DNA from 3 places in the Klebsiella quasivariicola genome. Region 1 is predicted to be linked to each of the others. Evidence: riboswitches for the same ligand, from Rfam matches in the RefSeq annotation. Region 1 holds a riboswitch; each other region holds the start of a gene.
The links. Region 1 has a riboswitch for thiamine pyrophosphate ahead of tenA (thiaminase II). Riboswitches for the same ligand answer to the same signal wherever they lie in the genome.
Positions count from the first base shown of each region.

Region 2: another riboswitch for thiamine pyrophosphate. It lies ahead of thiC (phosphomethylpyrimidine synthase ThiC); the one in region 1 lies ahead of tenA (thiaminase II).
Region 3: another riboswitch for thiamine pyrophosphate. It lies ahead of thiM (hydroxyethylthiazole kinase); the one in region 1 lies ahead of tenA (thiaminase II).

Region 1 is NZ_CP022823.1:2,719,088-2,724,826, reverse strand. Features, by position in the region: gene B8P98_RS13590 (Gfo/Idh/MocA family protein) at 1-347, shown strand, start outside; gene B8P98_RS13585 (DUF4056 domain-containing protein) at 385-1,491, opposite strand; gene B8P98_RS13580 (porin family protein) at 1,557-2,501, opposite strand; TPP riboswitch at 3,021-3,122, shown strand; gene tenA (thiaminase II) at 3,191-3,886, shown strand; gene B8P98_RS13565 (ABC transporter ATP-binding protein) at 3,883-4,611, shown strand; gene B8P98_RS13560 (ABC transporter permease) at 4,608-5,348, shown strand; gene B8P98_RS13555 (ABC transporter substrate-binding protein) at 5,373-5,739, shown strand, end outside.
Region 2 is NZ_CP022823.1:5,240,756-5,246,494, reverse strand. Features, by position in the region: gene thiC (phosphomethylpyrimidine synthase ThiC) at 1-1,766, opposite strand, end outside; TPP riboswitch at 1,853-1,977, opposite strand; gene B8P98_RS26355 (Rsd/AlgQ family anti-sigma factor) at 2,030-2,527, opposite strand; gene nudC (NAD(+) diphosphatase) at 2,622-3,395, shown strand; gene hemE (uroporphyrinogen decarboxylase) at 3,436-4,500, shown strand; gene nfi (deoxyribonuclease V) at 4,513-5,184, shown strand; gene B8P98_RS26335 (YjaG family protein) at 5,227-5,739, shown strand, end outside.
Region 3 is NZ_CP022823.1:1,803,532-1,809,270, reverse strand. Features, by position in the region: gene fbaB (class I fructose-bisphosphate aldolase) at 1-593, opposite strand, end outside; gene thiD (bifunctional hydroxymethylpyrimidine kinase/phosphomethylpyrimidine kinase) at 741-1,541, opposite strand; gene thiM (hydroxyethylthiazole kinase) at 1,538-2,311, opposite strand; TPP riboswitch at 2,346-2,443, opposite strand; gene B8P98_RS09135 (alkyl/aryl-sulfatase) at 2,674-4,650, shown strand; gene B8P98_RS09130 (helix-turn-helix domain-containing protein) at 4,718-5,353, opposite strand; gene B8P98_RS09125 (alkyl/aryl-sulfatase) at 5,557-5,739, shown strand, end outside.

The DNA.
Region 1 (5,739 bases):
TCGGGGAAAAAGCCAGTCTCGAATGGTGGGATGAGCAGCCCAACCAGCTGCGCTACGAGGTTCAGGGCGAACCGGTGCGCATTCTGGAGCGCGGCATGGACTACCTTGATCCGCTGGCACGGCAGGATGACCGCATCGGCGGCGGTCATCCGGAGGGGCTGTTTGAAGCCTGGTCGAATCTCTATCGCCGCTTCGCCATCGCCATGGATGCCGCCGACCGTCGCGACGAAGCGCTGCTGGCCGACTTCTGGTATCCGGACGCCCGCGCCGGGGCGTTCGGCGTCCGCTGGGTAGAAAACTGCGTCCGCTCTGCCGACAACGGCGCCTGCTGGGTCGACTTTCGCTAACTCGCTGGCTCAGGGCGCTCGCCCTGAGCCTTTGACGCTATTTTTCAATGCGCGCCAGCTGGGTCTTATCCGCCTCCCGGGCGCGATCCGCCAGCCCCTGAAACGCTGCGGCGCCATAATAGGGCGCGGGAACCGGCAGCGCCTGCATATCGTGCCCGGGGTAGATCTGCAGTTCGCCGAGATCGCGTAAGCGGAATCCCCCCACCTGCGCCGGCATGGTCAGGCGATACGGCGGCAGGGTTTCGAACGGGATCGGCGTCGGTAGCCGGTTTTCCTGCAGATCGTAGTTACGTTTCAGCACCAGGAACTTATCCGGCACCCGCCGGTGACTGTTCCACCAGTCGCCATCGATCCGCTGGAACATCGCTTCTGTCTCCCCTAGCGTAGCCACCAGCAGCCGGGTCAGCGCCTGTTTCAGCGCCACATCCATGGCCTGGTTATACGCTTCCACTGAACCACCGTGGCCGCTAAGGATCACGTTTATCGCCAGCCGGGCGCCGAGTAAATTGGAGTAGAGATCTTCCGGCGAAAAAGCGGAGATCTCCTCAGAGAACCCGGGAACCGACTGGAAACCATACCACTGGGCGATTTCGTGCCATTGCGCAATTTCAAAGGCCAGATGCCCGGCCAGCCAGGCCGCCAGCTGATAGCGCTGCCTGACGCCCGCCGGCGGCGTAAAGGCATTCAGCTGAACGCGGCGTACGCCCAGCTCTTCACTGTAGAAGATCCGCCCCGCCTGGCCCAGCGTCGGCGCAATACGATTGAACAGATAGAAGGTGTAGTCCGCCGTATCGCGCACATGGGCGATATCAATAAACCCGCCGCGACGGGTATAGATGAGCCCGTTCTGCTCCTCGCTGAGCCCGAGCAGGTTTTTCACCGCCCCGAACGCGCTGTCGTTGTAATGGTGCTTGCCCAGCGTATCCAGGGTCAGCACATTGCCAATCTGGTATACCGGGATCGGGATGCCCACCGCGCGCACGTGCAGGTCGTAACCAAAAGCGCAGCACGGTCGCAGCGACTCCGGCGGCGGCAGCTCACCCAGGGTGGGCACCGGATGGATCGCCGTCACAGCGGGCAGCACCGGATCCTGCGCCAGCGCCGGCAGCGACAGTGCAAACAACAGCCATAAGGCTTTACGCATCAACAGCCTCTCCACAACAACAAAAGAGCGCGCATCTTACCGGCAGATGGCGCCAGCAGTTTTAGTTAAAAACGGTATTCACCGGAGACAAAGAAGCTATTGCGCTCGTTAAAACCAAATTCAGTCAGCACGTTAAAGTTTTTGGTGACTTCATACTGGGCGCCAATCAGCATATTCCAGGGTGAGGTTAGCTTCTGCTTGACGTCGAATTTCCCCTCGCCGTCTTTGTTGACTGCGGCAATCAGGGGCTGAAGCTCTGGCGGCATATGCAGGTCGGCCAGATCGCCTTTAAACTCCTGCTGCACGTCCTGATACATGCTCCCGACCCACAGGCTGAGGTGGGACGGCCCGTCGATCCCCTGAAAACTGAAGCGGTAGCCGACGCGCGGCGAGACGGTGACCGCCGAGATGCTGCCGTCGAGAATATCGAAATCGGTACGGGTGTAGTTAGTGTCTACTAACCCGAACCAGTTGCCGTATCCCCCGGCGAGCGTAAAGCCGGTTCCCCAGGTGGTTCCTTTGAAATCAAGCGTAAAATCAATATTCTGCAGTTTTCCACTCTGATAAAGCTGATGAACCGCGCCGGCGATCGCCCGGTCCAGGCCACGAAACTGCGAGGGATCCGAATCCACAGAGACCTGAGAGACGGACGATCCGCGGGTATGCCCCACCAGCCCGTAAACGTTGAGAAACGGAAAGACCCACATGTCGAGACGCAGGTTTTCCGTTTTGCTCTTCTCACGGGTATGTCCAGCATCGATGGCGAACATATCGCTGGGGATAGGATGGTTACCGAGCTTAAGCCCGGAAAAGGTAATACTGTCGACCATGATATCCTGACGGATATTCATATAGCTGAGGTTGACGCCGTAGGGTAACGGAATCGAGTACCCCCTGGCGCGCGCCTCATCGCCCCAGATCGGAAAATAGCTGTCGTTCTCGTCGGGTTCCGCGGCCGACGCGCCACAGGTCGCCAACAGCAGCGTCAACACCGCTCCGGATGCTCTCATTGTTATTCTCATCTATCGTTAGAAACCCGAGCCGATATTGAAACAGACCGCCTGCGCCACCGCTGGCTGCTCCCATTGTGTATCCGTCGTCTTCGCCCCCACAAATTCCTGCAGGACTCAGCGCGAGGTTTGCGCCGTGGCCGCGCAGTCCCTCTGATAGCGATAGCGCGAGACAGGGACAGGCCATCGGCATCAGATGGGGATATCGAACATGCCATCTTGCGCATCGAAGCGATCGGCGACATCCCAGGCGCACAGAGCAGGAAAATCAGCGCCAGCGGGGACAGCGGGAATTTCATGCTCACTCCGGGGCTGTGGGGCGCGCACGACATGCGTGGCGAACAGGATTAACGCAACAGGATAATGAAAATATAACGTAAGCAGATAAAACCCACCAACGCGTAGCTGCCTGTTTTTCAGCTATTTTTAAACGAAAAAGTGCTGGCCATCACAGAAAACCGCGTTTGCTTTGCCGCCCGGCGCGGTGATTGTATTCAGAAGGTGAATGTCGTATAACATAGCGCTACCGAGGGGTGTCCCGTGAGGGCTGAGATGGCGTAAGCCGAACCCTTTGAACCTGATCTGGGTCATGCCAGCGAAGGGACGGGTCGGCAATTTTGCCAGCATTACCGCCATTGCCTGTTCACACCCCTGCACGCCCGGATCTCCCCTGAATGACTGGAGGTCCTGTGATTGTTCCCGCGTTTAGCCATGGCCTGTATGGCCGTTTACGCCAGCTTGCCGCCGCTGACTGGCAGCACTATGTGGCGCATCCTTTCGTCCAGCAGCTTGCTGACGGCACTCTGGCGGAGAGCGCGTTTCGTCGCTATCTGACTCAGGATTATCTGTTTCTGATCCACTTTGCCCGCAGCTACGCGCTGCTGGTGAGTAAACTGCGCACGCTGCCGGAGATGCGGGCCGCGGCCGCCTCAATGAACGCCATCCTCAATGAACTGCCGCTGCACGTCGGCTACTGCGCCCAGTGGGGCATCAGCGAGCAGGAGATGGCTGCCCAGCCTGAAGCGCCGGAAACCGTCAACTACACCCGCTACGTGCTGGACGTTGGCCATTCAGGCGACGCCCTGGATCTGCTGGTCGCCCTGATGCCCTGCGTGGCGGGCTATGCGGAAATCGGCCTCGGCCTGCTGCGTCACCCTACCACCCGGTTAACCGATAACCCCTACGCCTCATGGATCCGCAACTATGGTGATGAAGATTATCTGCAGGGCGTTAGCGCCGCGCTGGCGCTGCTGGAAACCGTGTGGCAGCAGCGCGGGAGCGAGGCCCGTCTCACTGAGCTGAGCGAGATCTTCACCACCGCGACCCGGCTTGAAGCACAGTTCTGGCAGATGGGCCTGAACGCGGCGGCGGAGGCCCGGGCGTGACGGCGCCGGGTATCGAGATCCGCGGCCTGAGCCTGCGCTTCGGCGATCGGCAGCTGTTCGATAACCTGTCGTTGACGCTTCCCGGGGGCCAGTGGGTGTCGCTGCTCGGCGCCAGCGGGGCCGGCAAAACCAGCCTGCTGCGGATAATTGCCGGTCTGGCGCCCGCCACCGGCGGAGAAGTGGTCGCCAGCGATGGGCAGCCGATTCAGGGCCGTCTGGCGTGGATGGGGCAGAAAGATCTGCTCTATCCCTGGCTGAGCGTCCGGGAGAATGTCGCCCTCGGCGCACGGCTGCGGGGGGAAAAAGTGGACCACAACCGGGTCGCCACCCTGCTTGAGCAGGTGGAACTCACCCCCTGCGCCGACGCCCGGCCGGCAACCCTCTCCGGCGGTATGCGTCAGCGCGCCGCGCTGGCCCGCACCCTGTATGAGGATCGCCCCATCGTGCTGATGGATGAGCCTTTCTCGGCGCTGGACACCCTCACCCGCACGCGCATTCAGACCCTGGCGGCCACTCTGCTGACGGGGCGCACGGTGGTGCTGATCACCCACGATCCGCTGGAAGCCTGCCGGCTAAGCCACCGCCTGCTGGTGCTGTCGACGGCAGACGGCGACATCGATGACAGCCATCACCTCGCCGGCACGCCTCCGCGCGCACCGGATGCCCCCGACCTGTTGGTCGCCCAGGCGGCATTGCTGCAGCAGCTGATGAGGGCGCATCCATGAACGGACGTCTCTGGCGCGGGGGCATGGTGTTCTGCGGGCTGATGATCCTCTGGGGGCTGGCCAGCCGCAGCGGCATCCCTCACTTTCTTTTACCCTCCCCGACGGCAGTCGCCGAGGCGCTTTGGGTTAATCGCGCCTATCTTGGCTGGCACACGCTTATCACCCTCAGTGAGATCCTGTGCGGACTGGTGTTGGGGGTTGCGCTCGGCGTCACGCTGGCGCTGGGCATGATCCTCTCTCCGCGCCTGCAGCGCTGGCTGATGCCGCTGGTGCTCACCAGTCAGGCGATCCCGGTCTTTGCCCTCGCCCCGCTGCTGGTGCTGTGGCTGGGGTTTGGTATGAGCGCCAAAGTGGCGATGGCGGTGCTGGTAATTTTCTTTCCGGTGACTTCCGCTTTCTTTGACGGCCTGCGGCGGGTCAACCACGAGTATCTCGATCTGGCGCGCAGCATGAACGCTTCCTTCGGCGCTCAGCTGCGCCATGTCCGGCTGATGGCCGCCCTGCCAGCGCTGGGCTCCGGCCTGCGCATGGCGGCGGCGGTGGCGCCCATCGGCGCGATTATCGGCGAATGGGTCGGCTCTGCCGAAGGGCTGGGCTACGTGATGCTCAATGCCAACGCCCGGCTGCAAACCGATGTCTGCTTTGCCGCGCTGTTTATTTTAGTGCTGCTGACCATTCTGCTATGGCTGGCGGTGGACACCCTGCTGCACCGGCTGATCGACTGGTCGCCGGAATAAAAATGAAGTAATAAAGGAAAACAGATGAAAAAGTCGCTTTTCGCCGGGGCAACCCTGACGGCCCTGTTCAGCGCTCACGTGCTGGCCAATGAACCGCTGACGCTGGTGCTGGACTGGTACATTAACCCCGACCATGCGCCGATTATGGTGGCCGAGCAGATCGGCGCCTTTAAGGCCCAGGGGCTGGACGTCAAGATTGTTCCCCCTTCAGACCCGGCGCTGCCTCCGCGCCTGGTGGCCGCCCGCCAGGCGGACCTGGCTATTACCTACCAGCCACAGGTCCACTTCTTCGCCGACGAAGGGTTACCGCTGGTGCGTGTGGGCACGCTGATCAACTCGCCGCTGAACACGGTGATCGCTCTCAATAAGCAGATCAAAACCCCGGCAGATC
Region 2 (5,739 bases), 2.5 Mb from region 1:
CAGAATTTCGGCCCGCACATGGAGCAGAAGTGGGCGACTTTGCCGGACTCCTGCGGCAGGGTTTCATCGTGATAGGCCCGCGCGGTGAAGGGGTCGAGCGCGAGGTTAAACTGGTCTTCCCAGCGGAATTCAAAACGCGCTTTTGACATCGCGTTGTCGCGGATCTGCGCCCCGGGGTGGCCTTTCGCGAGGTCGGCGGCGTGGGCGGCGATTTTGTAGGTAATCAGCCCCTGTTTGACATCCTCTTTGTTGGGCAGGCCGAGATGCTCTTTTGGCGTGACGTAGCACAGCATGGCGCAGCCAAACCAGCCAATCATTGCCGCGCCGATACCGGAGGTGAAATGGTCGTAGCCCGGCGCGATATCAGTAGTGAGCGGGCCTAAAGTGTAGAACGGCGCTTCGTGGCAGTGCTCCAGCTCTTCGGTCATATTGCGGCGGATCATCTGCATTGGCACGTGGCCGGGGCCTTCAATCATCACCTGCACGTCATATTCCCAGGCGATTTTCGTCAGTTCGCCGAGGGTATGCAGCTCGGCGAACTGCGCCTCGTCGTTGGCATCCTGAATCGAGCCGGGGCGCAGGCCATCGCCGAGGGACAGCGACACGTCATAGGCGGCGCAGATTTCACAGATTTCGCGGAAGTGCTGGTAGAGGAAGTTTTCCTGATGATGCGACAGGCACCACTTGGCCATGATGGAACCGCCGCGCGAGACGATCCCGGTCAGCCGCTTCGCGGTCATCGGCACGTAACGCAGCAGCACCCCGGCATGAATCGTGAAGTAGTCGACGCCCTGTTCGGCCTGTTCCAGCAGGGTATCGCGGAAGGCTTCCCAGGTCAGGTTCTCGGCAATGCCGTTGACCTTCTCCAGCGCCTGGTAAATCGGGACGGTACCAATCGGCACCGGGCTGTTGCGCAGGATCCATTCGCGGGTCTCGTGGATATAGCGGCCGGTGGAGAGGTCCATTACCGTGTCGGCGCCCCAGCGGGTTGACCAGACCAGCTTCTCGACCTCTTCTTCGATGGAAGAGGTCACCGCCGAGTTGCCGATATTGGCATTCACTTTCACCAGGAAGTTGCGACCGATAATCATCGGCTCGGATTCCGGGTGGTTGATATTGGCCGGGATGATGGCTCGCCCGGCAGCGACTTCATCGCGGACGAACTCGGCGGTAATGTTGTCCGGCAGGCGGGCGCCAAAGCTTTCTCCGGCATGCTGCTGGCGCAGCACCTCGCTGCGGATACGCTCGCGGCCCATGTTTTCGCGAATGGCGATGAATTCCATCTCCGGGGTGACGATCCCCTGGCGGGCATAGTGTAGTTGCGTCACGCATTTGCCAGCGACGGCGCGTTTAGGCGTCAGCAGGCCGCCGAAGCGCAGTTCATCAAGGCCATCGTCGGCCAGCCGCGCTTTGGTATAGGCCGAGCTGCGTTCGCTGAGCGGCGCGCAGTCGTTACGCGCGTCGATCCACGGTTGGCGTAGTTTTGCCAGTCCCTGGCGGACATCAATGTTGATCTCCGGGTCGCCATAAGGGCCGGAGGTGTCGTACACCGGTATCGGTTCATTGGCTTCGTACCGGGGATTATCTTTATCGCCGCCGATGAGCGTCGGGCTGAGCTGGATTTCACGCATCGGGACGCGGATATCAGCCTGTGAGCCTTGAATGTAGATGCGGCGCGAATTGGGAAAAGCGGTACCTGCCAGCGTATCAATGAATCGCTGCGCGTGCTCGCGTTGTTCCCGACGGGTGAGTTTGGTAGTAGACATAGCGCATTCCAGTTAAAAAAGGAGATGGCTTGTCAGACGACGGATGGAGTAACAGATGCGACCAGCCCGGAACGGGCAGGTGCGACCAGCAGTTTACTCTTGTTCCCTTCGCAGGTATTAGCCTGATCAGGTTCCGCGGATCCCGAATAAACGGTCTCAGCCTTTTCCACTTCAGCTTTCGTGTGGAAAATAGGCACTCCGACAAGATGAAATCCCTCCGCAGAGGGATAATGTACGTAAATTACTCGTTAACGGTTCACAACTCAAGCGGTCGGCGCAATATTATCGCGCACGTCATTGCTCAGATTATGGGCGACGGCGAGGGCGATGAGTTTATCTTCCAGCGCGAAACGCGCCTCCAGCGATTCGCCGATATCCGACAACGCCTGCTGAAATTCAAGGTAGTTATCGTGATCGATAGCGTTTTCGAGGCAGGTATCGTAGTAGTCCATCATCTGCTGGGTATTGGCTTCCAGCTGTGGGTAAAGCCGGTTGGCGGCTAAAAGTGGGGTATCGCCTTCCATTTCGCCAATAATGCGTTCATAAATACTAAAATGACCGGATGAGAGGTAATCCACCAAACTTTGGCAAAAGTCATCCAGCGCCTTTTCGTTTAGCCGCATAAATGACTCTTTGCCCGGTTTCAGGCCAACCAGATTGTAGTAAGCCACGAGCAGATGCTTACGCACTTGTAGCCAGCGATCGACCAGTTCATTACTACCGCCAACGCGCTCCGTCAGGTTTTCCAGCTGGTTTAGCATGATTGACTCCGCTAGTTTTGATTTAAAATCTGCTCACCAAAATGTAAATATAATGTTAACAACATGCCAGTGAAGCAAAGGTAGTGCAATAGATATGGATCGTATTATTGAAAAATTAGATCGCGGCTGGTGGGTTGTCAGTCACGAACAAAAATTATGGTTGCCTGGTGGAGAATTACCACATGGCGAAGCGGTTAATTTCGATCTTGTCGGCCAGCATGCGCTGCATATTGGCGAGTGGCAGGGCGAGTCCGTGTGGATGGTGCGTCAGGATCGCCGTCATGACATGGGATCGTTGCGCCAAGTGCTGGATCAGGATCCGGGCCTTTTCCAGCTGGCAGGTCGGGGGATCCAGCTCGCCGAATTTTATCGATCGCATAAATTTTGCGGCTACTGCGGCCATCCGATGCATGCCAGCAAAAGCGAATGGGCGATGCTGTGCAGCCACTGCCGTGAACGCTACTACCCGCAAATTGCCCCCTGCATTATCGTCGCTATCCGTCGCGACGATTCGATCCTGCTGGCGCAGCACACCCGACATCGCAACGGGATACACACCGTGCTGGCCGGGTTTGTTGAGGTTGGCGAAACTCTTGAGCAGGCGGTGGCCCGCGAGGTGATGGAGGAGAGCGGTATCCGGGTGAAAAACCTGCGCTACGTGACCTCGCAACCGTGGCCTTTCCCGCAGTCGCTGATGACCGCCTTTATGGCGGATTACGCAGATGGCGATATCGTGGTCGACAAAAAAGAGTTACTGACCGCGGACTGGTATCGCTATGACGATCTACCGCTTCTGCCACCGCCGGGGACGGTGGCGCGCCGGCTTATCGAAGATACCGTCGCGATGTGTCGGGCAGAGTTCGAGTGACATGTTACACTGGGCGTATCAACGCTAAAGGAATGTAAAAATGACCGAACTGAAGAACGATCGTTACCTGCGCGCGCTGCTGCGTCAGCCGGTTGATGTCACCCCGGTGTGGATGATGCGCCAGGCGGGCCGCTATTTACCGGAGTACAAAGCCACCCGTGCGCAAGCGGGCGACTTTATGTCGCTGTGTAAAAATGCCGAGCTGGCCTGCGAAGTGACGCTCCAGCCGCTGCACCGTTACCCGCTGGACGCGGCGATCCTCTTTTCGGACATCCTGACCATCCCGGACGCCATGGGCCTGGGGCTGTACTTTGAGGCAGGCGAAGGTCCGCGCTTCACCTCGCCGGTAAAAAGCAAAGCCGACGTCGACAAGCTGCCGATCCCGGATCCGGAGCAGGAACTGGGCTATGTCATGAACGCTGTGCGCACCATTCGCCGCGAACTGAAAGGCGAAGTGCCGCTGATTGGTTTTTCCGGCAGTCCGTGGACGCTGGCGACCTACATGGTGGAAGGCGGCAGCAGCAAAGCGTTCACCGTGATCAAAAAGATGATGTACGCCGAACCGCAGGCGCTGCATGCGCTGCTGGATAAGCTGGCGAAGAGCGTCACCCTGTATCTCAACGCGCAGATCAAAGCCGGTGCGCAGTCGGTGATGATTTTCGACACCTGGGGCGGGGTGCTGACCGGCCGCGATTACCAGCAGTTCTCCCTCTACTACATGCACAAAATCGTCGATGGCCTGCTGCGGGAGAACGAAGGCCGCCGCGTGCCGGTGACCCTGTTCACCAAAGGCGGCGGTCAGTGGCTGGAAGCGATGGCGGAGACCGGCTGCGATGCGCTGGGTCTCGACTGGACCACCGATATCGCCGACGCTCGCCGTCGCGTAGGTCACAAAGTGGCGCTCCAGGGCAATATGGACCCGTCGATGCTCTATGCGCCCGCTCCGCGTATTGAAGAGGAAGTGGCGACTATTCTCGCCGGATTTGGCCAGGGTGAAGGGCATGTCTTTAACCTTGGTCACGGTATTCATCAGGATGTTGACCCCGAACATGCGGGCGTCTTTGTTGAGGCGGTGCATCGTCTTTCCGCACCCTATCATCAGTAGGAGATAAGCCCTATGGATTTAGCCGCACTCCGTACCCAACAGCATCAGTTAGCCGCGTCGGTCGAGCGTGCGGATCGACTGGATCGCGACCCGCCGACGTTGATCGGCGGCGCGGATGTCGGATTTGAGCAGGAAGGGGAAGTCACCCGGGCCGCCATGGTAGTGCTGACCTGGCCTGAACTTGAGCTGGTGGAGTATCAGGTGGCGCGCGTCGCCACCTCCATGCCGTATATTCCCGGCTTTCTCTCGTTTCGTGAAACGCCTGCGCTGCTGGCGGCGTGGGAGCAGCTTTCGCAAAAGCCGGACCTGCTCTTCGTTGACGGCCACGGCATTTCCCACCCCCGGCGGCTCGGCGTCGCCAGCCATTTTGGTCTGATGATTGATGTGCCGACCATCGGGGTGGCGAAAAAACGCCTGTGCGGCAAAATCGGCGAACTGGGTGATGAGCCCGGCGCGCTGGCCCCGCTGATGGATAAAAATGAGCAACTGGCCTGGGTCTGGCGCAGTAAAGTGCGTTGCAACCCTTTGTTTATTAGCACTGGTCACCGGGTGGGTATGGATAGCGCGTTAATGTGGGTCGAGCGCTGTATGCGAGGCTACCGTCTGCCCGAGCCGACGCGCTGGGCCGATGCGGTGGCGTCCCGCCGTCCGTCGTTTGTGCGTTGGCAAGCAAATCACGGCTGATTCAGGTACACTGCGCCTCATTTCTGACTTCGAGAATTCATCATGTTACAAAATCCGATTCACCTGCGCCTGGAGAAGCTGGAAAGCTGGCAGCATGTCACCTTTATGGCCTGCCTGTGCGAGCGTATGTACCCCAACTACGCGATGTTCTGCAAGCAAACCGAGTTCGGCGACGGCCAGTTATACCGCCGTATCCTGGATCTGATCTGGGAAACGCTGACGGTCAAAGATGCAAAGGTGAATTTCGACAGTCAGCTGGAGAAGCTGGAAGAGGCGATCCCGGCGGCAGATGATTTCGACCTGTACGGTGTTTATCCGGCCATAGACGCCTGCGTGGCGTTGAGCGAACTGATCCATTCGCGTCTGAGTGGTGAAACGCTTGAGCACGCGATCGAAGTGAGCAAGACGTCCATCACCACCGTGGCGATGCTGGAAATGACCCAGGAAGGTCGCGAAATGACCGACGACGAGCTTAAAGCGAACCCGGCGGTAGAGCAGGAATGGGACATTCAGTGGGAAATTTTCCGCCTGCTGGCCGACTGCGAAGAGCGTGAC
Region 3 (5,739 bases), 920 kb from region 1:
AGCACGGTGACCAGGCCCAGCTCATGCGCCCGCTCAAAGGCGGCGGAGATCTCTTCTATCTGGCGACGCGATTGCTCCGAGCCAAAATAGATCGTCGCGCCCACGGCCACGGCGCCCATATTGAACGCCTGCTCAACGCTGGCGTAGAGGGTCTGGTCGTATTCGGTAGGGTAGCTCAGCGTTTCGTTATGGTTGAGCTTCACCAGAAAAGGGATGCGGTGCGCATATCGGCGCGACACGGAGGCAAGAACGCCGTAGGTCGACGCCACGCAGTTACAGCCGGCCTCAATGGCCAGCTCGACGATATTTTTCGGATCAAAGTACAGCGGGTTGGCGGCGAAGGAGGCGCCCGCCGAGTGCTCTACGCCCTGGTCGACCGGCAGAATGGAAAGGTAGCCGGTCCCCCCCAGGCGTCCAGTATTGTATAGAGTCTGCATATTCCGCAGCACCGCCGGTGGTCGGTTGTTATCCACCATCACCCGATCAACATAATCTGCGCCCGGCAGATACAGCTGGTCGGCAGGAATGGTTATACAACGGTGCTGTAAAAGGCTGTCGGCATCTTTGCCAAGCAACTGCGCAATATCAGTCATAGCAATCTCCCGTAAGGCCGGCCGAAGCCGGCATGCATTATCCCAACCCAATTTTTTTGGGCAGGTTAAGCCTGGTACCGACTTAGCCTATTTTCCAGCCGGGGGGCCATTTTTTCAGGAGATTCTGCTGTCCCGTTGCGCTGCCATTTACCACCAGGCGTGGAAATGGTGCACTGGCCCAATGCCGTGGCCCACCTCCAGAGAGTCGGCCTGCGCCAGGGCCGCCGACAGCCAGGCCTTCGCCTCGGCGACGGTGGCCGCCCAGTCCGCATGACGCGGGCGAAGCGCCGCCAGCGCCGCAGAGAGCGTGCAGCCGGTGCCGTGGGTATTTTTAGTCTGTACCCGCGGCGTGGTAAACCGCTGTTCCCCTTCACGGGTGAAGAGCCAGTCCGGGCTTTCGGCATCGTCGAGATGGCCGCCCTTCATCAATACTGCGCCACAGCCCAGCGCCAGCAGCGCCCGCCCCTGCTCCAGCATCTCGCGCTCGTTGCGCGCATGGGGGGCATCGAGTAGCGCGGCCGCTTCCGGCAGATTCGGCGTGATCAGTGACACCTGCGGCAGCAATCGTTGACGCAGGGTCTCCACCGCCGAGGCCGACAGCAGCGGATCGCCGCTTTTCGCCAGCATCACCGTATCCAGCACCACGTTGGCCACCCGGTAGCGCGCCAGCCGCTCGGCCACAGCTTCCACAATATCGGTCTCCGCCAGCATGCCGATTTTGGTGGTATCGATACGCACATCGCTGAACACCGAATCGAGCTGCGCCGCCACAAAATCTGGTTCGATGCGATAGACCGACTGCACGCCGCGGGTATTCTGCGCCACCAGGGCGGTGATCACCGAGCAGCCGTAGGCGCCCAGCGCGGAGAAGGTTTTCAGATCGGCCTGGATACCGGCCCCGCCGCTGGGATCGGTGCCGGCAATAGTCAGGGCGTTGATACGTTTCATCCCTGCACCTCCTGATACAGCGCGTCGAGAAACGCCGGAATAAAGCTGCCAGGGCCTCCCTGGCGGGCGGCGATCTCCCCGGCCTGCTTCATCAGCCCGCAGGCAGCGGCTACATTTTCCAGCTGGTCTCCCGGCAGCGCCGTGCTTGCCGCCACCGCCGCCGACAGCGCGCAGCCGGTGCCCACCACCCGGGTCATCAGCGCATCGCCTCCCGCCACGCTAAGCACCCGTTCGCCGTCGGTGACGTAATCCACCTCGCCGGTAACCGCCACAATGGTGGTCAACTGGCGGGCCAGCGCCTGGGCCGCCGGCAGCGCCGCGGCGGCCGTATCGGTGGTATCCACCCCGCGCCCACCGGCGCTCATCCCGGCCAGTGCCAGAATTTCAGAGGCATTGCCCCGAATGGCCGCCGGCTGCAGGGCCAGCAGCTCGTGACAAAAGGCCGTGCGCACGGTCAAGGCACCGACGGCCACCGGATCCAGCGTCCAGGGCTTGCCGGCCTGGCGGGCGCGTTCCACCGCGGCGCGCATCGCCACCGCGCGATCTTCGGTCAGGGTACCGACGTTAATTAACAGCGCATCGGCGATAGCGGCAAACTGCGCCGCTTCGCGGGGATCGATCACCATCGCCGGCGAGGCGCCGACGGCCAGCAGGACATTGGCGGTAAAGGTCTGCACCACGTCATTAGTCATGCAGTGCACAAGGGGGGAATGGGCGCGCAGCAGATGGCGCAGGTGCGCGACAGACGCAGGATTCAGCAATTCAGGCATGGTTTGCTCCCGCCAGACGAGGGGGAAGCAATGACCCTGCGGTCTCTGACTTCCCTACGCTGGCATTATCCAGATCAGGTGGTACGGGTATTTCTCAGCCTTCAACGAAGAAGGGCACCCCGAGTCATAAAAGCGGTACAACATTTTCAGTCAGCAGGGTACGAAATGTGGCGCGGTAACACAAGCCAACCTGATTTCTTTTCCCTTCTGTAGCCGTACTACATAAGGAGTAAAGCTCACTTTTTTTGTAAACAAAAATGGATGTTTGTTAATGCATAGTTATATTTAAAAAATCTGTAACAAACAGTCACCTGCGTTATATCGGTTAAACCGAACGAACCATGCCATTAATGAGGATTCCAATGAAATTGACCCCGATAGTTAAAGGGTTAGCGTTAGCGGGTTTGTTAAATAGTCTCGCTTTCGCCGCCTGGGCGGATACGTCAGCCAAAGAGGCGACCGAAGCGACCAAAAAAGCGAACGATGCCCTCTACAATCAACTCCCCTTCTCCGATAACACCGATTTCACCAATGCGCATAAAGGCTTTATTGCCGCCCTGCCGCCGGAGGTCATTAAAGGCGAACAAGGCAATATCATCTGGGATCCGGGTCAGTATGCCTTCATCAAAGAAGGGGAAAAAGCGCCGGAGACAGTGAACCCGAGCCTGTGGCGGCAGTCGCAGCTGATCAACATCAGCGGCCTATTTGAAGTGACCGATGGGGTCTACCAGATCCGCAACCTCGATCTCTCCAATATGACGATCATAGAGGGCAAAGAGGGGCTCACCGTCGTTGACCCGCTGGTCTCGGCAGAAACCGCCAAAGTTGGGATGGATCTCTACTACCAAAACCGCGGCAAAAAACCGGTCGTCGCGGTGATCTACACCCACAGCCACGTTGACCACTACGGCGGCGTGCGCGGCGTGGTTGATGAAGCCGACGTCAAAGCGGGCAACGTGAAAATCTACGCGCCGTCCGGCTTTATGGAAGCCGCCGTGGCGGAAAATATCATGGCCGGGAACGTCATGAGCCGCCGCGCCAGCTATATGTACGGCAACCTGCTGAAACCCGACGCCAAAGGCCAGGTGGGCGCCGGTCTGGGCACCACTACCTCTGCGGGTACCGTCACCCTGATTGCGCCAACCAACATTATTGACAAGGACGGCCAGAAAGAAGTCATCGACGGCCTGACCTACGACTTTATGCTGGCGCCGGGCTCCGAAGCACCGTCAGAAATGCTGTGGTATATCGAAGAGAAGAAACTGATCGAATCCGCAGAAGATGTCACTCATACCCTGCATAACACTTACTCGCTGCGCGGGGCGAAGATCCGTGAACCGCTGCCGTGGTCAAAATATATCAACCAGGCGATCGTTCGCTGGGGCGATAAGGCTGAGATCATTATGGCTCAGCACCACTGGCCGACCTGGGGCAACGAAAACGTGGTTAACCTGCTGAAGAGCCAGCGAGACCTGTATCGTTACATCAACGATCAGACCCTGCGGATGGCTAACGAAGGCCTGACCCGCGATGAAATCGCCGCTAACTTTACGCTGCCGGACAGCCTCGCCAACACCTGGGCTAACCGCGGCTACTACGGCTCGGTCAGTCACGATGTGAAGGCCACCTACGTGCTGTATCTCGGCTGGTTCGACGGCAACCCTGCCACCCTCGACGAACTGCCGCCGGAAGAAGCGGCGAAGAAATTCGTTGAGTACATGGGCGGCGCCGATGCCATCCTGCAGAAAGCGAAAGAGGATTACGACCAGGGTAACTACCGCTGGGTCGCCCAGGTGGTCAGCAAAATTGTCTTCGCCGATCCTAATAACCAGCAGGCGCGTAATCTGGAAGCCGATGCCCTGGAGCAGCTAGGCTATCAGGCGGAATCCGGCCCGTGGCGTAACTTCTACCTCACCGGCGCCCAGGAGCTGCGTAACGGTGTGGTGAAAGGCCCGACCCCGAATACCGCCAGCCCGGACACCGTCCGCGCCATGACCCCGGAAATGTTCTTTGATTACCTGGCGGTGCATATCAATGGCGAGAAAGCAGGTAACGCGAAGTCGGTGTTCAATATCGATCTGGGCAGTGACGGCGGCAAATATAAGCTGGAGCTGGAAAACGGCGTGCTGAACCACACCGCGAATGCGCAAGCGAAAGAGGCCGATACCACCCTGACGCTGGATCGCGCCACCCTGAATAAAATCATTCTCAAAGAAGAGACTCTGAAGCAGGCGGAAGAGAAAGGGGAAGTTAAAATCAGCGGTAACGGCGCTAAACTCGATGAAATGCTGGGCTATATGGACCCGTTTGACTTCTGGTTTAACATTGTAACGCCGTAATGATTCGCTGACTGGCGTCGTGGGTAGCAGGGCGGAGAATGCCGCCTTGTTACCTTCTCAGCGACGTTTAGTACTCTGCAGGCAGCGGTCGATCGATAGAGACAAGCTTGCCGCGTTTCATGGTGATGTATCCTCCCGCCTTTAAGTCCGCCAGCACGCGAAACACATGGGTGCGTGAAAGATTGGTACGCCTGATGATAAATAACGCCAGCCCCTCATTTTCCCCCTCATGCGTATGCTGTCGATACAGATAGCGATACAGCATGGGGCGAATCGTCTGATAGCTGGTGACCTGGCGGCGTTCATTGTGCAGATCGATGGTAAAGATACTCATGAACACCAGCACTTTCGCCAGCGCCTCAACGCGCTGTGGGTGATTGGCAATAAACAGCCGATCGAAGGTCGCGTAGGTAATTTTACGCAGCGTCACCGGAGCGCTGCCGGTATATTCAAATTTCGCCAGCGGGCAATACCGCTCCATCAGGCCAATTGGCATATGCTCAATGGAATTACCAATACTCAAGCCATCATCCGGCATTAATATTGATAACGAACCCTCGGTACAAAAATAAATATAACCCAACTCCGGGCGCCATTTTTTATTGGCGGTAAGAATAATCTCTTCACCTTCCGTAACGATGTCGGCAAAAAAGTCGGCGATGGCTAACGTTTTATAATAACTATGTATTTCCTGAAAATTCATCCTCTGCCCTCGCCTTTGCCGTTAGCAACAGTATAGCAGTCCTCCTCCGGCAAAGACGAGCGGATCCTTAAGCGACCACGCGCCAGTCCCATATGGGACTATTCAGCGCAATATTTGTCTTTAGAATAAACCACAAGCCATTCATTTTAAAAACGGGAAATATTGCTTTTATTTCCGCGGAATAAATTACCTGAGAGATAGTAATGAAATTAAATCAGATAGCCAAAAACCTGGCCCTGGCCGGAATGTTATCCTCTTTATCAATCACCGCCTTCGCCGCCGCGCCACAACAGGATGCCACACCGGCCACGCGTGAGGCGAACCAGGCGCTATACCGCAAACTGCCGTTCGCGGATAAAACCGACTTTAATAATGCCCATCAGGGT